4 regions of the Nocardia sp. NPDC056064 genome follow, and region 4 is predicted to be linked to each of the others. Evidence: riboswitches for the same ligand, from Rfam matches in the RefSeq annotation. Region 4 holds a riboswitch; each other region holds the start of a gene.

Region 1 (7,315 bases), 450 kb from region 4:
TGTGACCGGAGCCAACCGATCCCGGTCGCCGTGGTGGTGTCGACAGGTGAACGCACAGTCGCGGGCGGGCGGGTTCGTCTCCGGAGACCGATCGGAATCCGGGGACACGAGTACCCTGACGAACGGAAAAGCCTGGTGCGGATCACCGGCCGGTGGGGTCGACGGAGGTAGGGCATGAGCGCGGCGACGGTGGTCGAGGTGACCAAGGGGTCCAAGACGGATCTGGGGGAGCGGCGGTACACGATCCGGCTCGACCTCGCCGAGCCCGCCGGGGCGGTGGACGTGTCGGCGGTGCTGGTGACCGCCGACGGTGTGGTCCGCTCCGACGCCGATTTCGTGTTCTTCAACAATCCCGTCGCGCCGGGGGTGCGGATGGAGTCCGACGCGGTGGTGTCGGTGGATCTGGCGGCGCTCCCGGCCGACATCCACCGGGTCGTGATCGCGGGCAGTACCGAGGCGCAGGGCATCCGGTTCGGTGAGGTGCGCGGTCTGCGGGTCACCGTCGCGGGCGCGGGCGAGTCCATGACCTTCACGCCGCCGGATCTGACGAGCGAGACGGTATTGCAGGCGGTGGCGCTGTACCGGCGGGGCGAGGGGTGGCGGCTCGACGCGATCGGGCAGGGCTACAGCGCGGGGCTCGCGGCCTTCGCGACCGAGCACGGGATCGTCGTCGACGAGGAGCCCGCCGAGGACCCGGCACCTGTGCGGCCCGTCGCGGCGCCCGCGCCTGCGCCGGCGGCACCGCAGGTGGATCTGCGCAAGGTCGACGTGGTCCTCACCAAGGACTCACCCGACCGCCGCGCCAGCATCGACCTGCGCAAGGGTGACCCCGGGTACGTCCTCACCGTCGGTCTCGAATGGGACGGCCGCGGTGCGCATTACGCGCCCGACGGGCAGGTCACCCGCTACGGCACCGGCGATCTGGACGTGTACTTCTTCTGCCGCAACGAGATCACCGGTGACTACGTGGTGATCAGCGGCGAGAAAGGTCATCAGGGCGACCTGGCCGTGTGGCCGTTCCTGCACCACCAGGGCGATTCCCGCGGCCCCGGCGCGAACAACCGGCCCGCCACCGAACAGGTGGTCGTGCGCCCGACCGAGAACGGTGACCTGCTGCTCAACGTCTACCAGTCCGTCGACAACGGCGCCGGCGCCATCGACACCTTCGGCCGTCCCCGGGTGCGCGTGCGTTACGGCCGCCCCGGGCCCGACGGGCTGCCGGGCGCCGACGCCGACCAGATCACCGTGCTGATCGGCAACGGCAAGAACTCCTTCTGGGCCACCGTCGCCCACATCGACGTGCGCGAGGGCATCCTCACCGTCGACGGCACCACCCGCTACAGCCGCGCCTTCAGCGAACGCATGCCCGTGCTCGACACCACCGGCGCCTGGGTCCGTTCGGCCAAGAACGGGCCGGTCGGGCGCAGCAAGGGCAAGAACGGTCTCGGCCTTACCCGGTACGCGGGAACCTGCCCCGATCCTCGCTGATCGGACAATTCGACCAGCCGACCCGACCATCCGGTTTCCGATCTTGGTACAGTCCCCGAGCCGTGGTGTTCGGGAAATCGGTGCGAAACCGATGCGGCCCTCGCCACTGTGATCGGGAGCGACTGATCGATCCGGGCGGCCGATGCCGTCCGGGGCCACTGGGGCATGCCCTGGGAAGGCTGATCCGTCGCGCGCCATCCCGTCAGCCAGGAGACCGGCCACGGCCACGCAGTACCCATTCCACGAGGACCTGGAAGGCCGTCATCTTGACCCCCTCTGTTGTCGCGCGCCTGCGTACCGGCGCGCTGATCGCCTGCGCGATCGTCGTCGCCGGGTGCGGTGCCCCACCCGCACCGGCCACCACCGGCGCGAATGCCGTCACCCGTGCCAACTGCGGCCTCGATGTCGCCGTCGGCTCCCCACCGCAGCGCATCTACGCCGCCTACCAGCCCTCGATCGAGATCGCGCACGCCCTCGGCGTCACCGACCGGCTCGTGCAGACGGCGTTCCTCGATGCGGCCGTGCTGCCCGAATACCGTGACGCGCAGGCGAAGTCGGACTACGTCGAGAAGCTGCCCAGCCGTGACGAACTGCTGGCGAAGAAGCCGGATTTCGTGCTCTCGGGCTACAACGGCGTCTTCGCGGCCTCCGCGCAGAACAGCGTGGGCACCCGCGGCAGCCTGCACGAGCTGGGTGTGCGGACCTGGGTGCTGAGCCCGCTGTGCCCGAGCGCGGACGGACTGGCCGACGAGGCGATCGACCCGAAGACCGTGCGTTTCGACAATGTGTACGCCGACCTGCGTGATCTGGGCGCGCTGTGGGGTGTCGACGAGCGCGCCGAAGAAGTGGTCACACAGCTGACCGCGCGGATCGCGGCGGTGCGCGCCAAGGTCGCCGACGCCGCCCGGCCACGGGTCGCGGTCCTCACGCCCAAGGACGACGGGTCCTACACCGTCGCGGGCGGGATCGACTTCGTCACCCAGATCATCGAGGCGGCGGGCGGGGTGAACGCCTTCGCCGATCTCACCGAGCGCCGCAATGTGCCGATCAGCGCGGAAGCCCTCATCGCCGCCGATCCCGACATCATCCTGACCAGCCAGTGCTGCAAGGCCACCTATACCCGCGCCGACGCGCAGCCGCAGGTCGACAAGATCGTCGGCAACCCGGCGTTCGCGAACCTGACCGCCGTGCGGGCCGGTGCGGTGCACCCGTTCCTGTTCGCGGACCGGGCCGCCGGTGTCCGGATCGCGCACGCGACCGAACTGGTCGCCGAACTGATCCACCCCGAGCTGTTCGGCCGGTGACCCGCACCGCCCGCGGCACCGGCCTGCTCCTGGCCGGTGCCGCGCTCACCGCTGTCTGCGTGGCCTCGGTGCTGATCGGCACGCACCCGCTCGCCCTCGACGACGCGATCGCGGCGTTCACCGACTTCCGTGGCACCGACACCGACCGCATCGTGCGCTACATCCGGATGCCGAGAACGGTGGCGGGCCTGCTCGCGGGGGTGGCGCTCGCGCTGGCCGGCGTGGTGATGCAGGGCCTGACCCGCAACCCACTCGCGGGCCCCGGACTGCTCGGTGTCAACGCCGGTGCCTCGCTGGCCATCGTGCTCGCCATGGGCACGCTGGGCGTGGCCACCACCTCGGGGTTCATCTGGTTCGCCTTCCTCGGCGCCGCGGTGGCCGCCGCGTTCGTCTACACCCTGGGATCGCTGGGCTTCGGTGGGGCGACGCCGGTGAAGCTGGCGCTGGCCGGTGCCGCGTGCACCGCGCTGTGCGCCTCGATCACCACGGCCATCACGCTGCTGGACCGGACCACCTTCGACAACTTCCGGTTCTGGGTGGTCGGGTCGCTGGCTCGCGCCGAGGCCGAATCGGTCTGGGCGGTCGTGCCTTTCATCGCGGCGGGCGCGGTCCTCGCCCTGGGGGTAGCGCGGCCGTTGAACGCCATCGCCATCGGCGACGACATGGCCCGCACGCTCGGCACGCGGCTGGTCGCCGTGCGCGTCACCGGGGCGGGCGCGGTGGTGCTGCTGGCCGGCTCGGCGGTGGCCGTGGCGGGGCCGATCGCGTTCGTGGGCCTGGTGGTCCCGCACATCGCCCGCGCCGTCGGCGGACCCGACTATCGCTGGGTGCTCGCCTGGTCGGCCCTGTTCGGGCCCACCCTGCTGTTGCTGGCCGACATCCTCGGGCGGGTGGCGGTGCGGCCCCAGGAGATCCAGGTCGGCATCGTCACCGCCTTCGCCGGGGCGCCGTTCTTCCTGTACCTGGTGCGCAACCGGAAGGTGGCGGCGCTGTGACGGCCACCGAACCCCGCGTCCTGCCCCGCGACACCCTGCTGCTGCGCTCGCCGGGCAGGCGCGTGGTGCTGCGCGTCCAGCGCCGGTCCGCGCTGCTGACCGTGCTGTTCACCGCGGCGGCACTGGCGGTGGGGGCGTGGTCGCTGACCGTCGGCCACTATCCGCTCACGACCGCCGATGTGCTGCGGGTCCTCGGCGGTGGCGGCACGCTCATCGAATACGACGTGGTCGTCGCCGACCGGCTGCCGCGCGTGCTCACCGGTCTGTGCGTGGGTGCCGCCTTCGCGCTGGCGGGAGCGATCCTGCAGCGCATCGCGACGAATCCGCTGGTCAGCCCGGAGATCATCGGGATCAACGCGGGCGCGTCGCTCGGTGCGCTGGTGGTGAGCGCCGTGCTCGGCGGCACCGGTCTCTGGCTGGTCGGTGGCGCGCTGGCCGGGGCGTTCGTGGCGATGGCGTCGATCCTGGCAGTGGCGACCAAGGACGGCCTCGACGGCTACCGGCTCGTGCTCGTCGGTATCGGCGTGACCGCCATGTTGTCCTCGGCCATCGCCTTCGTGCTCACCAGAGTCGATGCCTACCAGGCACATACGGCGGCGATGTGGCTCACCGGCAGTCTCGCCAATCGGGACTGGCCGCACGTCTGGTTCGCCGCCGCGGCACTTGTCGTGACCGTGCCGGTGTTGATCGTGTCGGCCCGGTCGCTGCCGCTGCTCGAACTGGGCGACGAACTGGCGAATTCGCTGGCGGGCAGGCGCGGCCCGCACCGCACGGTGCTGATCGTCGTCGCGGCGGCCGCCGCCACCCTGGCCACCGCCGCGGCCGGGCCCATCGCCTTCGTGGCGCTGGTCGCGCCGCAGATCGTGCGGCGTCTGCTCGCCGAACGCGGGGCCGGACTCGCGCCCGCCGCCGCGGCCGGGGCATTGCTGGTGGTCGCCGCCGATCTGGCGGCCCGCCGGTTGTTCCCGGCGGAACTGCCGGTCGGCGTGGTGACCGCGCTGCTCGGCACCCCGGTGCTCGTCTATCTCCTCGCCCGCGCAACCCGGATCGGACACGCTGGATGACCGCACATCTGACCACCGAAGCCCTCACGCTCGCCTACGGCGCCACCGCGATCGTCTCCGATGCCACCGTCGATTTCCCGCCCGGCCGGTTCACCGTCATCGTCGGCCGCAACGGCTGCGGCAAGTCGACGCTGCTGCGCGGCCTCGCCCGGCTGATCCGGCCCAGCGCCGGGGCGGTGCTGCTCGACGGCGCCGATATCGCCCCGCAGCAGGCCCGGACGGTGGCGCGCCGGGTCGGCATGCTGCCGCAGCAGCCGGTCGCGCCCGACGGCATCACCGTCGGTGAACTCGTCGGGCGGGGTCGCCATCCCCATCAGCGCTGGTTCCGGCAGTGGTCGGCCGAGGACGAGGCCGCGGTGCGCGCGGCACTCACCGCGACCGACACCCTCGACCTGGTCGAGCGCACGGTCGACCAGCTCTCCGGCGGGCAGAAGCAACGCGTCTGGCTCGCACTGGCGATCGCCCAGGACCCGGAGGTGATGCTGCTCGACGAGCCGACCACCTTCCTCGACCTGGCCCATCAGCTCGATGTGCTCGATGTGCTGCGCAACCTGTTGCCGCGCACCATCATCGCCGTCCTGCACGATCTGAACCTGGCCGCCCGCTACGCCGATCATCTGGTGGCGATGAAGGACGGCCGGGCGGTCGCGCAGGGGACGCCCGCCGAGATCGTCCGCCCGGACCTCGTCGCGGAGGTCTTCGGGGTGCGGTGCGCGGTGATCGACGACCCGATGACCGGCACACCCCTGGTGGTTCCGGCCGGGCGCGCGGTGGGTGCCCGATGACGCGCCGTCACGTCCTGGTCGCCCGGCCCACCCCGTCGGGTGTGGACCTGCCCGCCGTCACCGCCCTGGCCGAGGCCTGCGGGATCGGCTACGCCCTGCTCGATCAGGGTGAGCCGACCATCCACGACGTCCTCGACGACGCGGCCCGCGACGACATCCCGGTCACCCTGATCCCGCTGGCCGTACCCCGCGACCGCTACCTGGAGACCTGGATCGCCCGCGCGGTCGCCAACTGGATGGAGACCCGCGCCCGCGAACTCGACGTCCGGGTCACCGAAGGTGCCGACAGCACACCGGCTTTCACCGAGGTGGTGCGGGCGCTGATGCGCGAGGACGGCGACCCGGTCACCGCCAGCCCGCGCGCCTTCCGCAGTCCGGCCTGGTCGAAGATCCCCGAGCACACCGCCCACATCCTCGTCTGCCGCGGCCCACGCTGCACCGTCTACGGCGCCGCCGAACTGCACCGCACCCTGCGTCGCGACCACCCCACCGCTCTGGTCACCCCCACCGGCTGTCTCAACCCCTGCAACCTGGGCCCGCTCTACATCACCTATCCCGACGGCGAATGGCATACGAACGCCCTCGAACCGGCATCAGACGGAAAGGCCGACGACTAGCGCGCCGGTACGGAGGCGGGAATCACGAAGTGGCCCGCAACATTTCGGCGGCCGTCTACGATGCGAAGCTCATGCGGGTGATGACACAGGACGACGAGCAACAGCAGGTGGCCGGGTTCGGCGCGTTCACTGTCGTGGACGTCGAGACCTCGGGCCTGCGGCCGCACCAGCACCGGGTGCTCTCGGTCGCGGCGCTCACCCTCGACAGCGCGGGCCGGGTGAGCGAGGAGTTCCACACGCTGCTCGATCCCGGCTGTGATCCCGGACCGGTCCACATCCACGGCCTGACCGCCGAGGTGCTGCGCGGATCGCCGGAGTTCGGTCAGGTACGCGACCGCCTGTCCGGGTTGCTCGACGGCCGGGTGCTGGTGGCGCACAACGCGTTGTTCGACTACGGATTCCTCGCCAGGGAGTTCGCCAGGACCGGTGCTCGGCTGCCGGTGGACCGTCGCCTGTGCACCCTCGCGCTGGCCCGGCGGGTGGCGCCACCGACCCCGGACTACAAGCTGGGCACGCTCGCGTCGTATTACGGTGTGCCCCAGCGCAAAGCCCACGACGCCCTCGACGACTCCCGGGTGCTCGTCCAGGTGCTGCGTGCCTTGATCGCCGATGCCGCGCACCTGGGCATCGCCGCACCGCTGCTCGACTGCGCCGACGACACGGCCCGCGCCGCCGGACCCCGCTGGCCCGCACAGCGGCGCGGCCCGAAACAGCCGTGCGCCTTCGCCTATCCGGGGACGATGCCCGCCGGAGGGCCGCTGCGGCAGGGGATGAAGGTCGCTTTCACCGGCGAGACCCGCATCGACCGGGAGGAACTGGTCGCCCGCGCCGAGGCCGCCGGGCTCGATGTGACCGGGACGGTGAGCCGGCGCACCAGCGTGCTCGTCACCGACGACGCGTCTTCGGGGAGCGGGAAAGCCCGCAAGGCAGCCGAATTCGCCACTCCGATCGTCGGCGAGGCACGCTTCCTCGCTTTGCTCGACGCCATCGAACCTGGACAGCCCCGCTCGGCCACAGGACAGCCCCGTCCGGCCGTCGAGGGCCGAACCGCGCCGCGTCCCC
Region 2 (7,315 bases), 760 kb from region 4:
CGCGCTGGCCCTGCAACTGTTCGCCCTGCCCGCGCTCGCGTTCGGCCTGATCGAACTGTTCGACCTGGCGCCGCTGCTGGCCATCGGCATGATGCTGCTGGCCGCGTCGCCCGGTGGCACCACCGCCAATCTCTACAGCCACCTGTTCCGCGGTGACGTGGCCCTGAACATCACGCTCACCGCGATCAACGCCGTGCTGGCCGCCATCACCGTCCCGATCATCACCAATTTCGCCATCGGCTATTTCGGTGCCGACGGTGAAGTCGGCCTGCAGTTCGGCAAGGTGGTGCAGGTGATCGCGATCGTGCTGGCGCCGGTGGCGATCGGCATGATCGTGCGCCGCTTCTCCCCCGCCTTCGCGACCGCCGCGGATCGGCCGGTCCGTATCTTCTCCGTCGGCGTGCTCGCCCTGGTCTCGGTCGGCGCGCTGGTGGCCGAACGCGACGATGTCGCCGACTACGCGCGGCAGGTCGGCCTGGTCACCGCCCTGTTCTGCCTGTCGAGCCTCGCCCTGGGCTACACCGGCGCCCGCCTGCTCCGGCTGGCCCGCCCCCAGGCGATCGCGACGTCGATGGAGGTCGGCATCCACAACACGGCCGTGGCCATGACCATCGCGCTCAGTGTCCTGGAAAGCTCCGAGGCCGCGATCCCCGCCGCCGTCTATTCGGTGCTGATGTACGTCCTCGCGGCCGCCTTCGGTTTCCTGATCACCCGAACCGACCGGGCGGCAGACGATTCCGTGGACCGGGTACCCGCCGTGCACTGATGACGGCAGGCCGGTTCACCCGAAGGTGTGCTCCCAGTCCAGTTCCCACAGTCCATGCCGAGGGAGACCCGCAGGGTGCCGTCGGCGCAGCCGAACACCGCGACGAGTAGATCCGCTAATCTGCGAACGGCAGACTGGTTCTCGCGTGTCGAAACACAGTGCAGGGGCGGGCTGTCGGCGCACGGTGAGGTCGGGGAACGACGGGGGGACTGCTCGATGTCCATGGCAGAGGCTCGGATCGATGCGGCGGGCAGTGTGCTGGTGGCGCCCGCGCAGATGCGCGACAGTGCGGTGGTCCGGGATTTCCCCGGAGTGGTGATGGGGCCGGTGGATCTCGCCACCGGTTCCGTCGATCTCGCGGGAAAGGCCGTGTACCTCTGTGGTGACCTGTCGGCGATCAGCGGCCGTTCGCTGCGGTCCGCCGCGCGGGTGTCGGTGATCCGCGAGCTGTCGCACGGTGTCGCCGCGGAGGATTCGTGGTCGCGCGTCGACGCGGGCCGGGTGCCGGTTCGGGTGCACGGTGTTGGCGTGCACTATCGCCGGTTCTTCGACCTCGACGACGACCATTTCGGCCGGATCAGCGCGGAACACACGTTCCAGTCGCTGACCGAATCCACCAAGACGGGCACAGCACATCGCACCGGGATCTATCTGACGCCCGTCACGCGCGAGGGTGACGATCTGCGTTTCCGCCTGCTGCGCTGCTCCACGAATCTCTCGGGCCCGACCGAGACCTTCCGCGCGACCGATACCAGCATCGTCGAGTCCCTGAACCAGGAGGCCGACACCATCTTCCGTGGGCATGCCCCGCTCAATCACGTGCTGGCGCAGATCTATCACAACACGCACGCCACGGCCGAGCGCAAACAGTCCAAGGCCAAGATCTCGGCCCACGCCGACAAGACCAAGGACATGCCCGTCGACGGGATCATGGCCTTCTGCACCTTCTACGACGGCCTCGACGAGCTCGAGCCCCTGCCCGAGGACCCGTTCGACTACGGCGTGCGAGGTGTCAGCGGGCTCACCAGCCTGCGTTTCCGCCTCAAGAATCCGGCCGAGAAGACCGGCCTCCCGGCACGATTCAGCGTCACCCTCTACCCCGGCTCGGTCTTGTTCATACCGCTGTCCACCAATCGCCTCTACACCCACGAGATCCGGCCGTCGACGCTGGACGCCGCGCTGCTGCCGACCCGCCTGGGCTATGTGGTGCGCTGTTCGACCACCGAGGCCGTGCACCGCGACGGCCGCACCTTCCTCGACCCGGGTACCGGCCTGATCCCGCTGGAGCCGCCCACCGAGGACGGCATGGACGCGCTGCGCGAGCTCTACGCCGAGGAGAACCGGTCCGTGTCCTTCATCGACTACGGCGACCGGTTCCGCTTCAGCATGAACACCGGGGACTACCTTGCTCCCCGGATCTAGCCTCCCGGACGGGATCGTCACCTACCCGCTGCCGGTCGAGGACGACCTGTTCACCGCACTCGCCGCCTCCGTCGACTGGGAAGACCTCGGCAAGGGCCGCCGCGGCGCCGTGCTGACCAGAGTCGATGCCACCGGCGGCATCCCGCTCGTCCGTACCACCGCGCGCTACGGCCGTCCCGCCCAGCACTTCGCGTCCGTGCACGAGCGTCTGGCCCGGCGGATCCAGGCCCGCGCCGAACTCCCGGCAGCCTTCGACAACGCGCTCGCCGAGCGCTACACCAATGCCTACGCGACCATGGGCAGCCATTCCGATCAGGCCCTCGATCTGGCCGACGAGTCGTTCATCGCCGTCTTCTCCTGCTACCGGCATCCCGAGCTCCCGCCGCGGACGCTGATCGTCGAACCGAAGAACTCCGGCGAGAGATTCGACATCCCCCTGACACACCACGGCGTCGTGGTGTTCTCGGTCGCCACGAATCGGCTCCTCCGGCACAAGATCGTGCTGGACACGGCCGCCCGGACCACGGAGAACGAGTGGCTGGGCGTCACCTTCCGGACATCGAAGACTGTTCTCCACTTCCGCGACGGACACCCCTACCTGCACCGGGGTGCGCCCCTCACCACGGCCGACGACGAACAGCGACGCGAGTTCTATGCCCTGCGACGACGCGAGAACACCGAGACGGATTTCACCTATCCCCCGCTGACATACACCGTCAGCGACAGCGACCTGACCCCGCCCGTTCCCCCACCGGCGCGCCCCGTCCGCTAGGTTCACTTCCGCAGGGAACACCGGTGCGAATCCGGGGCTGTCCCGCAACTGTGACCGAGGAGCAGACCTTCATCCATGGCCACGACCTTCCTGGGTTGGAAGGCCGAAGGCGAGCGTTGATCCGGGAGCCAGGATACCTGCACCGCTTCAGGATCTAGCTTCACGAGGATGAGAAATGCGAGTGCTCACTCGCCGCAGGCACGATGCCCTGCGGCTGTCCGACCATGCCCGGACCGGGCGGCGGCGCCGTTCCCGCGCCGCAGGCGTGCTGGCCGCGCTGCTCGCGGCCACCCTGATGGTCACCGGATGCGCGGGCGAGGCCACCGACGGTGGTGCCGCCGCGGCACGGGCGCTGCGCGAAGCCGGTGACGGCACCCTGACCATCTACAACTCCTACAAGATCGCCGGTCTCGACCCGGCGGGCACCGGCACGAACTGGCTGTTCGACTGGGGTGTCGCGGAGAACCTGCTGCAGGTCACCGAGTCCGGTGAGATCGCGCCCTGGCTGGCCGAATCGGTGGTGCGCGAGGGCGACACCCGCTGGATCGTGACGCTGCGCGACGGTGTCACCTTCCAGAACGGCAAGCCGGTCGACGCCGCCGCCGTGGCCGCTGCCCTGACCCGGCAGATCGCCGAATCGTCGGCGGCCAGGGTGTACCTGGACAAGGCGACGACGGTGACCGTGGACGGCACCAAGGTGGTCATTACCACCCCCGCGCCGAACGCCATGGTGCCCGCCGCCCTCGCCGCGCGCGACAACTCGCTGCAGATCTACGATGTCGCCGCCGTGCAGGCCGCGGGCGGTGACTCGGCGAAGATCGTCGGCGCGGGCGCGTACTCGGGACCCTACGCGATCACCGCGTGGAGCCCCGACAATCTCGTGCTCGCCCCCTACCAGAAGCATTGGGAGGGAACGCCGCCGCTGAAGGGCGTCACCGTCCGTGTCGTGCCCGACGAGCAGGCCCGGCTGGCCGGGGTGCGCAGCGGTGAGGCCGATATGGCGTTCTACCCGTCCACCTCGGCGAAGCTGGAACTGCGCGGCGACAGCGATATGCACGTGTTGTCCTCCGAGCAGGCTCTGCAGTCGCTGCTGGTGGAGATGAACCTGAAGGCGGGCATCTTCACCGACACCGCCGTCCGCAAGGCGTTCACCGCGGCCATCGACTACGCGGGGATCGCCGAAGACGTCGGCAACGGCCAGTTCGCGGCCGCCACCGGCCTGTACCCGCCGTCGATGTCGTTCGCCCAGGACAACCAGGTCCACGACCTGGACGAGGCGAAGCGCCTGCTGGACGCGGCGGGCTGGGTGCCCGGCGCCGACGGCATCCGCGCCAAGGACGGCCGCAAGCTGGTGGTGCGGTTCGTGACCCAGGCCCAGGGCCCGGAGACCAACGATGTCGCGATCGCGATGAAGGACCAGGTCGCGCGGGCCGGTTTCGATCTGCAGATCAACAATGCCGAGGACTCCGCCGCGGTCAAGAAGGACCCCGGCGCGTGGGAATCCTCGGTGGCGCTGAGCGGTTCGCTCTCCGGCACCGCCGACCCGATCCAGCCCTACCTGGTGCGCTGGACCACCGGTGGATCGTCGAACGCCCAGGGCGTGAGCAACCCGGAGATCGACGCGATCGGCGCGCAACTGCGCGGCGAGTTCGACACCGCGCGACGTGACGCGCTGCTGGCGCGCGCCCAGGAGATCCTGGTGCGCGACCAGGCCTACGTGGTGGCCGGGACGTTCAAGTACTTCACCGTGGTCACCGGCCCCGAATGGGCCGACTACCGGGTGTCGAACGTCCGCAGGCACCTCACCAGCCGGACCGGCGAATAACGGGCGAGGGTGCGTCCACTCGCCCGGGCCCGCCGCCGGGTCGTCGAGGCCGTGCTGACCCTGCTCGGCGCCAGCGTGCTCATCTGGGCACTGTTACCGCTGGCGCCGGGCGACCCGGCCCGGATGATCCTGGTCGCGCAGGGTGTTCCCGAACCCACACCGGAGCAGATCGGCGACCTCGAGCAGACCCTGCATCTGGACCGCTCCGCGCCGGAGCAGTACGCGCACTGGTTGTGGGGTGTGCTGCGCGGCGATCTCGGGTTGTCGTTCGTCTCGGGACGGCCGGTGGCCGGTGAGTTCGCCGAACGGCTGCCCGCCACCCTGATCCTGGCGTCGTCGGCGCTGGCCGTGGCCGTGGTGCTGTCGGTGGCACTGGGCGTGATCGCGGCCCGGTCGCCACGGCGGTGGCCCGATCACGGCACCCGCTGGCTGGCACTGGTGTTCACCTCGGTGCCGAGTTTCGTGGTGGCGCTGCTGCTGATCCAGGTGTTCGTGGTCGGGCTGGGCTTCGGCAAGGCCGCGCTCGACGGCACCTGGGCACAGGTGTGGCTGCCCGCGGTCTGCCTGGCGGTGGGCCTGTCGGATTCCTGGTCGCGGTTGCTGCGGGCGAATCTGCTGGCCTTCCTCGAGTCACCGACCGCGGACGTGCTGCGCGCCAGGGGCGCGTCGCGGTGGCGGCTGCTGTGGCGGCACGGGCTGCCCAACAGTGCCGTGCCGTCGCTGCACGCGCTGGCGGTCGGCACCGCCGTGCTGCTGGGCGGCGCGACCGTGGTGGAGACGGTGTTCACCTGGCCGGGGCTCGGCGCGTATGTGGTGGAGTCGGTGAAGACCCGCGATCTGCCGGTCATCCAGGCCTTCACCGTGTTCGCCACCGCGAGCTACGTGGTGAGCAGCCTGGTCGCCGACCTGCTGTCCGCGGTGATCGATCGCCGGATCGAGGTCGCCGCGTGACCCGTCGTCGTCTGCCGCCGTCGGTGCTCGCGGGCACCGTGCTGCTGGGACTGTTGCTGCTGCTGGCGGCCGTGGGCCCGCTGCTGGCGAAGTACCCGCCGAACGAACCGCACTACGGCGCGAAACTGGTCGCGCCGAACGCCGAATTCTGGCTGGGCACCGACCATTACGGGCGGGATCAGTTCGCTCGCGTGATGCACGGGCTGCGGTTGTCGCTGCTGTCGGCGTTTGTCGTGCTTGCCGGGTCGGCGACGATCAGTCTGCTGGTCGGGCTCGGCGCCGGGCTCTACGGCGGTCGGATCGACCGGGCGGTGTCGCGGGTGGTCGATGTCGTGCTGGCGATCCCGAGTCTGGTGCTCGCGCTGGCCGTGGTCGGCCTGCTCGGTCCCGGCTATCTCGAACTGCTGCTCGCGCTCGTGATCGCGAGCTGGGCCGCCGACGCCCGCGTCGCGCGGGCGCTCACCTTGGAAGCCCGCGCCCGGCCGTATGTGGTCGCGGCGCGCGTGGCCGGGGTGAGCAGGCCCGCGATCGGGGTCCGGCATCTGTTGCCCGCCGTCCTCGGCCCGTTCCTGATCGTGGCGACCCTGCGGCTCGGCGGCATCGTGGTCGCACTGGCCGGATTGTCGTTCCTCGGTCTCGGGGTGCAGATGCCCGAGGCCGAACTGGGCGCGATGCTCGGCGACGCGCGCCGATTCCTCGGTGCGGCACCGTGGCTGCTCATCGCGCCCGCGGTGGCGATTCTGGCCATGGCCGCCGCGGCGAACCTGATCGCCGAGGGCCTGCGCGACGACAGGGGAACTCCATGAGTGTGATCGCCGAACTGCGCGGGCTGACCGTCGCCTACGGCACGGCCGATCCGGTGCTGCGCGATGTCTCGCTCACGGTGCGACGCGGGGAGACCGTGGCGGTGGTGGGGCCGAGCGGCTGCGGTAAGACCACCATCCTGCGCGCCCTGCTGGGCACCCTCGCAGGCAGTGCCCGCGTCGAGGGCACCGTGCTCATCGACGGTGCCCCGGTGTCGGGCGACGATTTCCGGCGCCTGCGCGGGACGGTCCTGGGCTTCGTCGGCCAGGACCCCTTCGGTGCCATGGATCCGATCATGTCGGTGGGCACCAATATCGCCCAGCCCTGGCGCATCGCCCGCCGCCGCGTGCCCGAGGGCAGGATCGTCGAGGATCTCGCCGCCGTCGACATCCCCGAGCCGGCACAGCGGGTGCGCCGCCGACCGTTCACCTGGTCGGGTGGGATGCTGCAACGCGGCTCGGTGACGACCGCGCGCGCCCTCGATCCCGCGCTGGTCCTGGCCGACGAACCCACCTCCGCCCTGGACGACACCAACGCCCACCGGGTCATGACGGCGCTGACCGCCGGAAACGCCGCGCTGCTGATCGTCAGCCACGACCTGCGCCTGGTGCGGAAATACGCCGACCGGGTGTACGTGGTCGACAACGGCACCGTCACCGAAACGTCGGTCGAGCTTCCCGTCGAGACCCCGCGTGTTCCGTCCCGAAAACCTGTGCCGGACAAGGCCCCTGTCCTCCGGGCGAGCGCGCTGACGAAACGCTATCCGGGCGGCGGC
Region 3 (7,315 bases), 960 kb from region 4:
GTCCTCGGCACGGACGTCGACCGCACCGAGGGGCCGATCGAGTTCACCTTCCACGACGGGTCGACGCTGCTGCTCGACGCCGGACACGACGGCGAGGAGCTGCGGATCCGGGCGGCGCGGTGGCGCGATCCGTTCGAGCCGCTGGTCGATCCGGTCAATATCGAGTACGTGGCCGCCTCGGGCAAGTACACCGCCTTCGATGTCACCGGCGAGCAACCCTATGCCGGGCTCGCCGGTGCCCGGGTGGAGGCGGTGTCGGTGGTCGCGCTCGCCGACGGCAGGCCCCGGGCGGCGACGCTGTATCTGGACGAGGGCGTGGTGAAGGTGGAGACGCTCGCCGACGAACTCCTGGTCACCGTCGCCTGAGCAGCGCCGGGAATCGCCACCGGACGGGTGGATCTGCGCGCGGTGGGCCCACTCGAGGCAGCATGGCAGCGGCAGGGCCGGTGTGGGACGGGAAGGTGACGCGGGTGGAGCAGGTGCGGTGGCGGGCGGGCTGGGGTGTCGGGCTCGGTGTGTTCGTGGCGGTGTTCGTGCTGGTCCCGGCGACATTCGCGGTGCAGGACGCCTGGCAGGTCCCGGTGCCGCGCCCGGTCGCCTTCGCCGAGCTCGAGCCGATCGCGACCGCGTTCTGGCTCAGCTGGGCGGCCACCCTGGCGGTGCTGCTGATCCCGGCGGTGGTGCTGGCACTGCTACCGCCTGCCCGGCTGCTGGCGCTGGGCTACCTGCTCGCCACCACCGCGGTCGGCACCGTGCTGTGCGCGACCACGGTGGGGCTGGCTTTCAGCGGCCTCGATCCGGTGTGACCGGCTGCCCGGCGGCCAGGATCGTGTCGGCCAGTTCGTCGATCACCGCGCCGCGGATCTGGCGGCGCTCGTTGGCCAGCGCGGTGGTGGTGCAGATACCGAAGGCACCCTGCTCGTCGTAGAGCACCGCCGCGCCCGCGGCGATCCCCTCGTCGCTGAGGTGGCTCTCCGCCTCGATCCCCATGTCGACCCCGATCGGCATGCGCGAGAACGTGATCGAGACATCGGTGTTGATGAAGCCGATGCCCTCGGTGCCCCAGTTGGTGACCAGGCTGGTCTGCTCGCCGGTCATGGCGGCGAAGCAGAACGGCGAGGCCGGCTCGCCGTCGACCACCGGGATGTTGCGCACCCATTTGCGTTTGCGGGTGTCGTTCTGATGCTCGGTCATCTTCGGTGACCAGCCCTCGGCGTGCCCGTCGCTGCCGAACAGGTGCATGGCCTCGTCGATCATCGCGAGTGCGCTGGGCGGGGGCAGCGGACGATCACGTTCGGGCCGCCACACCTCCCCCGGCGGCTGGGTGGAGCGCTTGAGCAGCAGCGCGCTGCCCCGCGCCACCACCGCGTCCTCGGCGCGCAGCTCGAGCGAGACCGCGCGCACCCGCTTCCCGTCGCGGATGACCTCGCTGGCGACGGTGAGCGGCACCGCGGGCACCGGCCGGTGCAGGTCGACGGTCAGGCGCGCGGGGACGAAGCCGTCGGTGCAGTACCGCCCTTCGACCTCGCGCGCCATCAGCCCACAGACCGGCGGACCGGACAGGGTGCTCGGTGCCCACAGGCTCATCGAGAACGGAGTCGGCCGGAAGACTCCGTCCGTGTGCGTGAAGTACGCCGGAGAGCTACTCATCGCCACCCTTTCTTACGCCGTAATACGCCTCAGACTAGAACGCATTACAGTCCGGCGGCAACTACTCGAGTTCGCCCTCGGTCTCCAGGTAGATCTGGCGCAGCCGGTCCAGGGTCTCCTGTTCGGGGTGTTCCCAGAGCTTGCGCTCGGCGGCCTCGAGCAGCCGCTCGGCGATGCCGTGCAGCGCCCACGGATTCGACTGCTCCATGAACTTGCGGTTGACCTCGTCGAAGACGTAGCTCTCGGTGAGCTTCTCGTACATCCAGTCGGCGACCACATTGGTGGTGGCGTCGTAGCCGAACAGGTAATCGACGGTGGCGGCCATCTCGAAGGCGCCCTTGTAGCCGTGACGGCGCATGGCCTCGAGCCAGCGCGGGTTCACCACGCGGGCGCGGAAGACGCGGGCGGTCTCCTCCGAGAGTGTGCGGGTGCGCACGGCATCCGGGCGGGTGGAGTCGCCGATGTAGGCCTCGGGGTTCTTGCCGGTGAGCGCGCGCACGGTGGCGACCATGCCGCCGTGGTACTGGAAGTAGTCGTCGGAGTCGGCGATGTCGTGTTCGCGGGTGTCGGTGTTCTTGGCGGCCACCGCGATCCGCCGGTAGGCGGTGCGCATGTCGTCGGCGGCGGGGGCACCGTCGAGGTCGCGACCGTAGGCGTAGCCGCCCCAGGTGGTGTAGACCTGCGCGAGGTCGTCGTCGGTGCGCCAGCTCTTGGAGTCGATGAGCTGGAGCAGGCCCGCGCCGTAGGTGCCCGGCTTGGAGCCGAAGATGCGGGTGGTGGCGCGGCGGGTGTCGCCGTGCTCGGCCAGATCCGACTGGGAGTGCGCGCGCACGTAATTCGACTCGGCGGGCTCGTCGAGGTCGGCGACGAGGCGGACGGCGTCGTCGAGCAGGGCCAGCACGTGCGGGAAGGCGTCGCGGAAGAAGCCGGAGATGCGCACGGTGACGTCGATGCGGGGACGACCGAGTTCCTCGAGGGAGATGATCTCGAGGGAGGTGACGCGGCGGCTGGCCTCGTCCCAGATCGGGCGCACACCCAGCAGGGCGAGCACTTCGGCGATGTCGTCGCCGGAGGTGCGCATGGCCGAGGTGCCCCACACCGACAGCCCGACCGACTTCGGGTACTCGCCGTGGTCGCTGCGATAGCGGGCCAGCAGCGATTCGGCCATGGCCTGACCGGTCTCCCAGGCCAGCCGCGAGGGGACGGCCTTGGGGTCGACGGAGTAGAAGTTGCGGCCGGTCGGCAGCACATTGATCAGGCCGCGCAGGGGCGAACCGCTGGGACCCGCGGGAATGAAGCCGCCGTCGAGGGCGTGCAGGACGCGGGCGATCTCGACGCTGGTCTCGCGCAGGCGGGGCACGACTTCGGTGGCGGCGAAACGCAGGACCGTCTTCACCGCGTCGAGGCGGGTGGTGTCGTCGGCCGCCGTGGCGTCGGCTCCGGCCAGGATCGCGGTGGCGTAGTCGCCGACGAGGGTGTCGACGGCGTCGGCCGACCAGTCGGTGGCCTGGAGGGCGGCGAGGAGTTCGCGGGCGCGGGCCTCCACCACGTCGACCCGCTCGCGGGCCTCGTCACCGGCTTCGCTGAGGCCGAGAGCTTCCCGCAGACCGGGCACGTTCTGCTCGCCGCCCCACAGCTGACGGGCGCGCAGCATGGCCAGCACCAGGTCGAGTTCCATCTCGGCCTCGGGGGCCTGGCCCAGGATGTGCAGGCCGTCGCGGATCTGCACGTCCTTGATCTCGCAGAGCCAGCCGTCGACGTGCAGCAGCATGTCGTCGAAGACGTCCTCTTCGGGGCGTTCGGCCAGGCCGAGGTCGTGGTCCATCTTGGCCGCGCGCATGAGCGTCCAGATCTGCTGGCGGATGGCGGGCAGTTTGGCCGGGTCCAGGGCGGAGATGTTGGCGTGCTCGTCGAGCAGTTGCTCGAGGCGGGAGATGTCGCCGTAGCTCTCGGCGCGCGCCATCGGCGGGATCAGGTGGTCGACCAGGGTGGCGTGGGCGCGGCGCTTGGCCTGGGTGCCCTCGCCCGGGTCGTTGACCAGGAACGGGTAGATCAGCGGCAGGTCGCCCAGGGCGGCGTCGGTGCCGCAGGAGGCGGACATGCCCAGGGTCTTGCCGGGCAGCCATTCCAGGTTGCCGTGCTTGCCGAGGTGGACCATCGCGTCGGCGGCGAAACCGTCGGGCGCGGACAGCCAGCGGTAGGCGGCCAGGTAGTGGTGGCTGGGCGGCAGGTCGGGGTCGTGGTAGATGGCGACCGGGTTCTCGCCGAAGCCGCGGGGCGGCTGCACCATGAGCACCACATTGCCGAAACGCAGGGCGGCGATGACGATCTCGCCGTCCTTGTCGGCCGAGCGGTCGACGTAGAGTTCGCCGGGCGGCGGGCCCCAGGCTTCGACCACGGCCTCACGCAGATCCTCGGGCAGCGAGTCGAACCAGCGGGTGTAGGTGGCGGCGCCGATGCGGATCGGGTTGCCCTCGAGCTGTTCGGCCGAGAGCCAGTCGGGGTCCTGGCCGCCCGCGGCGATCAGGGCGTGGATGAGCGCGTCACCGTCGGCCTGCTCCAGGCCGGGGATCTCGCCGGGTTCGCCGAGGTCGTAGCCCGCGGCGCGCAGTTCGGTGAGCAGGCGGATGGCCGAGGCGGGGGTGTCGAGGCCGACGGCGTTGCCGATGCGGGCGTGCTTGGTCGGGTACGCGGAGAGCATGATCGCGATCCGCTTGTCGGCGGCCGGGATGTGGCGCAGGCGCGCGTGGCGCACCGCGATACCGGCCACCCGGGCCGCGCGTTCGGCGTCGGGCACGTAGGTGGACAGGCCGTCGGCGTCGAATTCCTTGAACGAGAACGGGACCGTGATGATGCGGCCGTCGAACTCCGGCACCGCCACCTGGGTGGCCACGTCGAGGGGCGAGAGGCCGTCGTCGTTGTCCTCCCACTGGGCGCGGCCGCTGGTCAGGCACAGGCCCTGCAGGATCGGCACGTCCAGGGCGGCCAGCGCGGCCACGTCCCAGGCTTCGTCGTCGCCACCGGCCGAGGCGGTGGCGGGCTTGCTGCCGCCCGCGGCGAGCACGGTGACCACCAGCGCGTCGGCGCGGCCGAGCAGTTCGAGCAGTTCCGGTTCGGCGGTGCGCAGCGAGGCGCAGTAGACCGGCAGCGCGCGGGCGCCCTTGGCCTCGATGGCCGTGCACAGCGCGTCGATGTAGCCGGTGTTGCCCGCCAGGTGCTGGGCGCGGTAGTAGACCACCGCGACGGTCGGGGCGTGCGGTTCCAGGATGCGGGCCGAGCGCTCGAGCTCGCCCCAGCTGGGCAGCTGCACCGGCGGTTCGAAGCCGTGGCCGGTGAGCAGCACCGTGTCGGACAGGAAGTGGTGCAGCTGACGCAGGTTCTCCGCGCCACCGGCGGCGAGGTAGTTGTGCGCGTCCGCGGCCACGCCCACCGGCACGGTGGAGCATTCCATCAGTTCGGCGTCGGGGGCGATCTCGCCGCCGAGGGCCACCATCGGCACCCCGCTGGCCCGGATCGCGTCCAGACCCTCCTCCCAGGCGCGTTTGCCGCCGAGGATGCGCACGATCACCAGGTCGGCGCCGTCGAGCAGCTCCGGCAGGTCCGCCACGAGCAGCCGGGCGGGGTTGCCCCACCGGTACTCGGCGCCGCTCGCGCGCGCGCTCAGCAGGTCGGTGTCGGAGGTGGACAGCAGCAGGATCACAGGGTGAGACCTTCCTCGGGTGACGCGCCCAACGGGGTGGTTGTCGTGTGCTCGCCGGAGAGGGTCTGGCTGTTCACAGTGGCGCGACCGCACCGGATTTCCACCGGTTTCCTCGACGCCCGCCGAGCATGACGATGGTAACGGCCCCACCGCCGCCACAACTTTCCAGCCCGCGTCCGGTCCCCGGACGACCGATCAGGGGGTGGGGCGTGCGGCGGTGTCCCCGGCGGCCACGGCGGCGGCGACCTCGTCCAGGGCCCGGCGGATCATCGTCGCGTAGTCGTCGTCGGCGAGGACGTCGACGTGGGCGCGCGCGGCGTCGAGATGGTGGCCGGCGGCGGGGAAGGCACCGAGGCGGCGGAAGTTGTCGGCCAGGTTGAGGTGCAGCGACGGGTAGAACCCCGCGACCCGCAGACCCGCGTGGTGTTCGGTGAGCCGGGCGTCGGTCAGGGTGTCGGCGGCGTCGAGGGCGCGGATGTCCCAGGCGAGGGCCTCGGCCGGATGGTCGTGGAGGTCGGCGAGGTAGTGGGCGAGGGTGCAGCGGTGCAGGGGGTCGCCCGCCGCGCCGATCTCGGACCACAGGGCGACCAGGGTGGCGCGGGCGGAATCGGTGTCGCCCGAACGGGATTCGGTCACCGCGGCGGTGATCCGGGTCATCACGGGGTCGGTGGTGGGGGTGGTCATGGAGTTCCTTTCGGCAGGACTGTGCGACGTCGGCTAGTGGGTTGCCGGGTCGGCGGATTCGGGGCGGCGGGGCATCGCCAGGGTGAGCAGGGTGCCGTCGTCGGCGGAGCGGACGCGGACCGGCTGGTCGGGGGCGATGAGGTCGAGCATGAGGTCGGGGCCGACCGCGCCCGCCACCGCCGGATAGAGGGTGGTCACGGCGAAGTGGATGGTCATGGTCGGGCCGGTGACGGTGGCGGTGAGGGTGTGGGCGAACTCCCCGTCGGTGAGCCGGAGGTTGCCCGGGATCGCTTCGAGCGTCACCGTGGCGGCCTGTACCGATTCGAGCACGCCCAGCAGCGCGGATCGCCGCACCACCACGCGCACCCGGACCGGGGGTAGCGCCGCCAGCATCGCCCGGTAGTCGGGGAATTCCTCGGCCGAGGACCGGCACCGGCGCTCGGATTCGGGACCGATCCGGTTCGCCCGCGCGATGTTCCGATCCCCTGCGCCGCCGTGTTCCGGTCCGCCGGTGTCGGCCGTGACAGGTGCGTCGCCCGTGGTGCAGAGCAGACCGGCGGCGTCGGGGCGCAGGACGACGGTGGGCCGGCGGCGCAGCCAGGACACCGTGTCCCGCAGGTCCGCGGCGTCGACGGTGATCGCCCAGGGCGCGGTGGGGGCCTTGTCGACGCGCACGCCGCGGGTCGCCAGACGGTAGCGGTCGGTGGCGGTGAGGACCAGTTCCGCCGGGCCCGCTTCGATATGGACGCTGTCGAGCACCGGGTGCCGTGGGTCCACGACGGTGGCGGTGGCGACCTGGTCGAGCGCGGCGGCGAGCACGGGCCCACGCACGCGGACGGCATCCGGCTCGGCCGACGCCGTGTCGCGGGGTTTCGCACGACCGGGTGCTGTTCCACTCGCGGCCTCGACCGACCGGCTCGTCCCGATCTGTGAACCCGGCGACCGCACCGCGCCGGGGGCGTCGGCGGGGGGCGTCGGCGTGACGAACGCACTGCGGTCCAGGGACGCGCGGGCGGCGTCGGCCGCGGTGCGCAAGGAGGCCAGGTGGTCGTCGAGGGCGGTGAGGTGGGCGGCGACGAGAGCGGTGGCGCGGTCGGCGTCGGGCTCGGTGACGACGGCGGCGACGGCGGGTAGCGGCATGTCCAGGGCACGGAGGCGGCGGATCAGGCGCGCGGTGCCGGTCTGGTCGGGAGCGTAGTAGCGGTAGCCGGTGGCCTCGTCGACGACGGCGGGGACGAGGACCCCGGCATCGGCGTAGAAGCGCAGGGCACTGGCGCTCAG
Region 4 (7,315 bases):
TCGAGCCGTCGAATTCACGCGGGAGACCATGGTCGGTGGACCTCGTTCCGGACGGCCGGCGTGCTGTGCCGGGTGGTGGCGGACGCGGGCCGGGCGGCCTCGCGCAGCGGAATCGGCGGGCGGACGCACTGCGCGCCGGAGGACTGCACCCAGCCGTGCTCGGTGCTGGTGTGGCCGAGGACGGCGGGCTGGGCGAGGTGGGCTCGCTGCGCCCGCACGGCCGCGCGGGCGGCGTCGAGTTCGGGTGCGACGGCGTCGGTGCCCCGGGCCAGCGCCCCGGCCAGGATGCCGACCTCGGTAACCTTCTCCGCGCCAAAGGCCAGCCATGAGCGCAACCGCTCGTCGAGGGTGGCCTCCGGGGCCAGCGAGTACGGAACGTGCAGCAGCGAACACGAACTCGACACCGCCACCGATCCCGCGCTGCCCAGCAGCGAGCCCAGGGTGCTCAGCGCGGCGTCGAGATCGGTGCGCCAGAAGCCGCGGCCGTCGACCACCCCGGCCACCAGCAGTTTGCGCGTGAGCGCGGGCACCGAGGCCACCGCCTCGAGGGTCGTGCCCGCGGTGAAATCCAGTGCGACACCGTCGATGCCCATGTCGGCCAGTGCGGCCAGGGTGGCGCCGGGCGGCCCGAAGGGCACGGCCACGAGCAGCGCGGGTCTGCGGGAGGTACTGGCCAGGGCGGCGTAGGTGGTGCGCAGGTGGGCGATCTCGCGTGCGGTGAGCTCGGTGGCCAGGATCGGCTCGTCGAGCTGGACCCAGCTCGCGCCCGCGTCGGCCAGGGCGGAAAGGAGTTCCCGGTAGCGGGGGACCAGCTCGGGCAGCCGGTCGAGGGCCGCGCCCCGCGCGTGGCGCGAGAGTTTCAGGAAGGTCAGCGGGCCGATCACCACGGGCCGGGCGGGGACGCCGAGCTCGACGGCCTCGGCCAGCTCGGCCAGGAGCGCGTCCGCGTGCAGGGTGAACCGCGTCTCGGCGTCGATCTCCGGGACGAGGTGGTGGTAGCCGGTGCCGAACCACGGCGCCTGGTCGAGCGGGGCGACGGTGGCGGTGCCGCGCGCGGCGGCGAAATAGCGGTCGAGGGGGTCGGCGATGCCGAGCACCCGCGCCGGGAGCGCGCCGAAGAGGGCGGCGGTGTCGAGCATCTGATCGTGGTAGGAGAAGGTGCCGACCGGGATCGAGTCCAGGCCCGCCGCGGCCAGCACGCTCAGGTGGGCCAGGCGCAGCTCGCGCGCGGCGCTGTCGAGGCGGTCGGCGTCGATGAGGCCGGCCAGATAGTCCTCGACGGCCTGCCGCAGTTCCCGGTTCGGCCCGATCCGGGGCAGGCCGAGAACGGTCGCGGTGAACGGAGTGGGCGGGACTGCCACGGTCATCGTCTCCAGTGCGGTGCGGACGGCCGCCGGCCTGTCGGGCGGCGTCGTCCACCGAGCACCGGGAGCGACGCGAGGTCGCACGGGTCGGAGAAGCGGTCGCGCGCCCGGTCCACGAGGCGGTGGCCGCCGGACACGGCGTGTCCGGCACAGCGGGCAGGTCTTCGGACTCGCGGGCACCGGCCTGATTCGGCCGACCTACTGGCCGTCGCTTCCCGGGCGGGGTGCCCAGTGCGTGATGACGGCGGTCGTTCCTGCTCACCGCTGCGGGACAGTCCCGGATTCCCACCGGGTTCCCTCTGGCCGGCGGCCGGAGGTCCGGCACACCGGTTTCGACACGTCCACCGCGGGAGGTCGGACCGTCCCGGGCTGGTGAGCGTGAACCAGCTGCGCGCTCATGATAGTCCCGCCTCGACCGGGCCCGTGGGGTATCCCGGCCCGGGCGGCCGGTCGCCGGGCACGGCACCGTATGCTGTCCCGGCAGCTGGTTCGCCGGTGGCGAGGACGACGGGAGCCCCCGCGCCGCCGCCGGTGTCGACACCTGACGCAACGGGACCGTTGCGCGGTGAAGAGGGAACCCGGTGGAATTCCGGGACTGTCCCGCAGCGGTGAGCAGGAACGAAAGCCGTCATTCGCACTGGACCCATGTCCGGGAAGCGACGGCCGGTAGGTCGGCGCCCAGGGGCTCCGGTGCCCGCGAGTCCGAAGACCTGCCGCTGTGCCGGGCGCGCCGCGTCCGGTGGTCGTCGCCTCGTGGATCGGGCGCACCGCCGATCGAATCCCCGTGGGGTGCCGGGTCGGCGTGCGCGCGAAAAGGGTGGCGGCTGTTCGCCTGCAAGCCAAGGGAGTTCCGCTGTGGTCGCCTCCACCAGTGCCCAGTCCGTCAATACCCAGTCTCTCGGTGAGCTCGATCCCGAGTTGGCCGCCGCGATGGCGGGCGAGCTCGCCCGCGAGCGCGACACCCTCGAGATGATCGCTTCGGAGAACTTCGTGCCCCGCGCGGTCCTGCAGGCGCAGGGTTCCGTGTTGACCAACAAGTACGCCGAGGGCTACCCCGGCCGCCGCTACTACGGTGGCTGCGAAGCCGTGGATGTGGTCGAGACGCTGGCTCGTGATCGGGCCAAGGAACTGTTCGGTGCCGAGTTCGCCAATGTCCAGCCGCATTCGGGGGCCCAGGCCAACGTGGCGGTGTTGATGGCGTTGATGAACCCGGGGGAGACCCTGCTGGGTCTGGATCTGGCCCACGGTGGTCATCTGACCCACGGGATGCGCCTGAATTTCTCGGGCAAGCTTTATGACGTGCATTCCTACGGTGTGTCCAAGGAAGATCACCGTATCGACATGGACGAGGTGCGTGACATCGCGCTCAAGTCGAAGCCGAAGGTGATCGTGGCCGGCTGGTCGGCCTACCCGCGTCACCAGGATTTCGCGAAGTTCCGTGAGATCGCCGACGAGGTCGGTGCCTACCTGTGGGTCGACATGGCGCACTTCGCCGGTCTGGTCGCCGCGGGTCTGCACCCCTCGCCGGTGCCGTATGCCGACGTGGTGTCCTCCACCGTGCACAAGACCCTCGGCGGCCCGCGTTCGGGGTTGATTCTGGCCAAGCAGGAGTTCGCGAAGAAGCTGAACTCGGCGGTGTTCCCGGGTCAGCAGGGTGGCCCGTTGATGCATGTGATCGCGGCGAAGGCGGCGGCGTTCAAGATCGCCGCGTCGGAGGAGTTCAAGGATCGTCAGCAGCGCACGCTGTCGGGTTCGCGGATCCTGGCCGAACGCCTGACCGGTGCCGATGTCGCCGGTAAGGGTATTTCGGTGTTGACCGGTGGTACGGATGTGCATCTGGTGCTGGTGGATCTACGTAATTCCGAGCTCGATGGTCAGCAGGGCGAGGACCTGTTGCACGAGGTGGGGATCACGGTGAACCGGAACGCGGTGCCGTTCGATCCGCGTCCGCCGATGGTGACGTCGGGTCTGCGGATCGGTACCGCGGCGTTGGCGACGCGTGGTTTCGGTGATGCGGAGTTCACCGAGGTCGCCGATGTCATCGCCGCGGCGTTGGCGGGTACTTCCGATGTCGAATCCCTGCGTGGTCGGGTGTCGAAGCTGGCTCAGAGTGTCCCGCTGTACCAGGGCCTCGAAGACTGGAATCTGCTCTGAGCGGCCACGCGCCGAGCACGACGCGGGGCCGAGGAGAACAGCGATGACAAGGACCGGTTCGGGACTACCCGGGTGCGGTGGAAACAGCAGTGCCGCAGGACATTCGGTGGCCGAGAGCCTGCGTGCGCACGCGGGCCGCGGTGTGCCGTTCTCGGTGGAGTTCAACCCGCCCCGCGACAGCGCGGGCGAGGCACGCCTGTGGCGGACCGTGCGCGACTTCGAGCGCATGCACCCGGCCTTCGTGTCGATGACCTACGGTGCGGGCGGTTCCACCAAGGACCGCACGGTGCGCATCACCGGCGACCTGGCCAGGGAGACGACGCTGCTGCCCGTCGCCCACCTGACCGCGGTCGGCCACAGCGTCGCCGAACTGCGCTCGCTGGTCGGCGCCTACGCCGATTCCGGTATCCGGAATCTGCTGGTGCTGCGCGGCGACCCGCCGGGCGACCCTTTGGGGCCGTGGACCAAACACCCCGACGGCGTGGGCTACGCGGAGGAACTCGTCCGGATCGTGCGCGATCTCGGCGACTTCCACGTCGGCGTCGCGTCGTTCCCGCAGGGCCACCACCGCTCCCCGGACCTGGCCCACGACACCAGGCATCTGGTGGCGAAACTGCGTGCGGGCGCGGAGTATTCGATCACCCAGATGTTCTTCGACGTCGAACACTATCTGCGGTTGCGGGACCGGGTCGGCGCCCTGGACCCGGTCGAGGGCGCCAAGCCCATCATCCCGGAGCTGATGCCGATCACCTCGCTGCGCACGGTGGCGCGCGCCGAGGAACTCAGCGGTCGCGCGCTGCCCGCCGCGGTCATGGACCGGCTGCGCCGTGCCGCGGGCAGCGGCCCGGAACCGGATCAGGCGGCGGTCCGCGCCGAGGGCATCGCCCTGGCCACGGAGATGGCCGAACGCCTCATCCGCGAAGGCGCCCCGTGCCTGCACTTCATCACCCTCAACTTCGCCAAGGCGACCGGTGAGGTGCTGGCCAACCTGGGCTACGGCGTCACGGAGGCACCACTGGCGGTGCGGTGAATACCGGCCGGCTCGCCGCGGGTGCGCGGCGAGCCGGTCCCGGACGCGCAGGCCCGGCGGCGGGTACGGTTGCCTGCGGCTGCGCCGAACCGAGGAAGAGACCCGATGACCGACTCCCTGCTGCTGTCCCGCCGCGATCTCGAATTCCTGCTCCACGACTGGCTCGACGTCACCGCGCTGACGAGCAGGCCACGTTTCGCCGACCACGATCGCGCCACCTTCGACGCGGTACTCGACCTCAGCGAGGCGATCGCGACCAGGCACTTCGCCACCCACAACAAGAAGAGCGACGCCCAGGAACCGACCTTCGACGGTGAACGGGTGCACATCATCCCCGAGGTGGGGCAGGCGCTGAAGATCTTCACCGACGCCGGGTTGATCGGGGCCGCGATGGACTACGAGATCGGCGGCCTGCAGTTGCCCGCGGTCGTCGCCGGTGCGTGCACGGCCTGGTTCCAGGCCGCCAATGTGGGCACGGCGGCGTACCCGTTCCTGACCGTCGGCAATGCGAACCTGCTGCGGGCGCACGGCAGCGAGGAACAGATCGAGACCTTCGTGCGGCCGATGGTCGAGGGCCGTTTCTTCGGCACCATGTGTCTGTCGGAACCGCAGGCGGGGTCGTCACTGGCCGACATCACCACCCGCGCGGTGCCCCAGGACGACGGCACCTACCGGCTCACCGGCACCAAGATGTGGATCTCCGGCGGCGAACACGAGCTCTCGGACAACATCGTGCACCTGGTGCTGGCCAAGATCCCCGGCGGTCCGGCCGGCGTCAAGGGCATCTCGCTGTTCATCGTCCCCAAATTCCTGGTGGAATCCGACGGCACGCTGGGCGACCGCAACGACGTGGTGCTCGTCGGCCTCAACCACAAGATGGGCTATCGCGGCACCACCAACACCCTGCTCAACTTCGGCGAGGGCAGACACACCCCCGGCGGTGCGGCGGGCGCGGTCGGCTACCTGGTCGGCGAGGCGAACCACGGGCTCGCCTACATGTTCCACATGATGAACGAGGCCCGCATCGGCGTCGGACAGGGCGCGACGGCGCTGGGCTACACCGGCTATCTGCACGCGCTGGACTACGCGCGCACCCGTCCGCAGGGCCGCGCGCCCGGCGTCAAGGACCCGGCCGCGCCGCAGGTGCCGATCATCGAGCACACCGATGTGCGCCGGATGCTGCTGGCGCAGAAGAGCTATGTCGAAGGCGCGCTCGCGTTCAACCTGTACTGCTACCGCTTGCTGGACGAGGAACGCACCGCCGAGCACGAGGCCGACCGCACCCGCACCCGGCTGCTGCTCGACGTGCTGACCCCGATCGCGAAGAGCTGGCCCGCGCAGTGGTGCCTGGCGGCCAACGATCTGGCCATCCAGGTCCACGGCGGCTACGGCTACACCCGCGAATACGACGTCGAACAGTTCTACCGGGACAACCGGCTCAACCCGATCCACGAGGGCACCCACGGCATCCAGGGACTGGACCTGCTCGGCCGGAAGATGGTGATGCACAACGGCGCCGGGCTGAGCCTGCTGCTGGAGACCATCACGGCGACCACCGCGCGGGCGAGCGCGGCGGGCGGCGAGGCGGCCCGGCTGGCCGCCCAGCTGGACGCGGCCACCGCCCGCGTCGCCGCGACCACGGCCGCCCTGTGGTCGACCGGCGACCCCACCGTCGCCTTGGCCAACGCCTCCCTCTACCTCGAGGCCGTCGGCCACGTGGTGCTGGCCTGGATCTGGCTCGAGCAGTTCCTGGCGGTGGGCGCGGCCACCGACGCCTTCCACGAGGGCAAGCGCCAGGCCGCCCGCTACTTCTTCCGGGCCGAACTCCCGCGCACCGGACCGCAGTTCGACCTGCTCGACAGCCTCGACACCACCACCAGGGACTGCCGCCCGGAATGGTTCTGACCACCGGCCGCGGGAAGCGGGAATCCGGGTCCGTGCCCGCGCGGTAGGGTGGATCGGTGCCCACACCCGACACGGACAAGCCCGCCCGGGTGACCAAGCGCCGCGCCGAGACCAGGGCCCGGCTGCTCGACGCCGCGTTCCGGGTGTTCGCCGAGAAGGGGTTCGGTCTCACGCGGATCGAGGACGTCTGCTCGGCCGCCGGCTACACCAGGGGCGCGTTCTACTCGCAGTTCGCCAGCCTCGACGAGCTGTTCTTCGTCCTCTACGACCAGCGCGCCTCACTGATCACCGAGCAGGTGCGCCGGGCGCTGGCCGACGTCGAGAATCCCGGCGACCTGTCGGGATTCGTCGACCGGCTCACCGCCACCCTGCTGCTCGACCGCGACTGGCTGCTGGTGAAGACCGACTTCCTCACCCACGCCGCGCGCAAACCCGAACTCGCGCAGCGGCTCGTCGCCCACCGCGCCCACCTGCGCGCCGCGATCGAGGCCAAGCTGGCGGGCGGGGCGTTCGCGCTGCCCGCCGCGATGGGCACGATCGCCGAGGCCGCGCACGCGGTGGTGGCGGCCTACGACGGGGTCACCGTGCAGTTGCTGCTCGATCGTGATCAGGCGGCGGCGCGGGCCTGGCTGGGCAGGCTGATCACCCGGCTCGCGGTGGCCGACGGTGATCCGGCCGCGCCGGGTCAGACCTCGGCGGCCGCGGCCCGCCCGGCCGCGCGGCCGGAGAAGATACAGCCCCCGAGGAACGTGCCCTCCAGCGAGTTGTAGCCGTGCACGCCACCCCCACCGAAGCCCGCCGCCTCGCCCGCGGCGTACAGGCCGGGGATCGGGGCGCCGTCGGCGCCCAGCGCCCGTGACGT

The links. A riboswitch is a leader RNA that binds a small molecule or an ion and turns the genes downstream of it on or off. The one in region 4 is predicted to bind cobalamin.
Region 1: it holds a riboswitch for cobalamin, as region 4 does, so the genes downstream of both, ACFC06_RS03145 (ABC transporter substrate-binding protein) here and glyA (serine hydroxymethyltransferase) in region 4, are expected to answer to the same signal.
Region 2: it holds a riboswitch for cobalamin, as region 4 does, so the genes downstream of both, ACFC06_RS04620 (ABC transporter substrate-binding protein) here and glyA (serine hydroxymethyltransferase) in region 4, are expected to answer to the same signal.
Region 3: it holds a riboswitch for cobalamin, as region 4 does, so the genes downstream of both, cobN (cobaltochelatase subunit CobN) here and glyA (serine hydroxymethyltransferase) in region 4, are expected to answer to the same signal.

The regions. Positions count from the first base shown of each region.
Region 1 is NZ_JBHJWO010000001.1:697,102-704,416, forward strand. It holds gene ACFC06_RS03140 (TerD family protein) at 175-1,488, shown strand; cobalamin riboswitch at 1,516-1,726, shown strand; gene ACFC06_RS03145 (ABC transporter substrate-binding protein) at 1,755-2,792, shown strand; gene ACFC06_RS03150 (FecCD family ABC transporter permease) at 2,789-3,787, shown strand; gene ACFC06_RS03155 (FecCD family ABC transporter permease) at 3,784-4,851, shown strand; gene ACFC06_RS03160 (ABC transporter ATP-binding protein) at 4,848-5,636, shown strand; gene ACFC06_RS03165 ((2Fe-2S) ferredoxin domain-containing protein) at 5,633-6,253, shown strand; gene ACFC06_RS03170 (TerD family protein) at 6,325-7,315, shown strand, end outside.
Region 2 is NZ_JBHJWO010000001.1:999,550-1,006,864, forward strand. It holds gene ACFC06_RS04605 (bile acid:sodium symporter family protein) at 1-766, shown strand, start outside; gene ACFC06_RS04610 (hypothetical protein) at 983-2,188, shown strand; gene ACFC06_RS04615 (hypothetical protein) at 2,172-2,960, shown strand; cobalamin riboswitch at 2,973-3,099, shown strand; gene ACFC06_RS04620 (ABC transporter substrate-binding protein) at 3,136-4,785, shown strand; gene ACFC06_RS04625 (ABC transporter permease) at 4,795-5,736, shown strand; gene ACFC06_RS04630 (ABC transporter permease) at 5,733-6,542, shown strand; gene ACFC06_RS04635 (ABC transporter ATP-binding protein) at 6,539-7,315, shown strand, end outside.
Region 3 is NZ_JBHJWO010000001.1:1,200,192-1,207,506, forward strand. It holds gene ACFC06_RS05495 (hypothetical protein) at 1-366, shown strand, start outside; gene ACFC06_RS05500 (hypothetical protein) at 429-806, shown strand; gene ACFC06_RS05505 (acyl-CoA thioesterase domain-containing protein) at 784-1,650, opposite strand; gene cobN (cobaltochelatase subunit CobN) at 1,712-5,350, opposite strand; cobalamin riboswitch at 5,389-5,516, opposite strand; gene ACFC06_RS05515 (hypothetical protein) at 5,546-6,034, opposite strand; gene ACFC06_RS05520 (MerR family transcriptional regulator) at 6,068-7,315, opposite strand, start outside.
Region 4 is NZ_JBHJWO010000001.1:243,806-251,120, forward strand. It holds gene ACFC06_RS01215 (ABC transporter substrate-binding protein) at 1-18, opposite strand, end outside; gene ACFC06_RS01220 (hypothetical protein) at 15-1,367, opposite strand; cobalamin riboswitch at 1,523-1,665, opposite strand; cobalamin riboswitch at 1,898-2,097, shown strand; gene glyA (serine hydroxymethyltransferase) at 2,220-3,518, shown strand; gene ACFC06_RS01230 (methylenetetrahydrofolate reductase) at 3,625-4,548, shown strand; gene ACFC06_RS01235 (acyl-CoA dehydrogenase) at 4,654-6,453, shown strand; gene ACFC06_RS01240 (TetR/AcrR family transcriptional regulator) at 6,510-7,223, shown strand; gene ACFC06_RS01245 (FAD-binding dehydrogenase) at 7,139-7,315, opposite strand, start outside.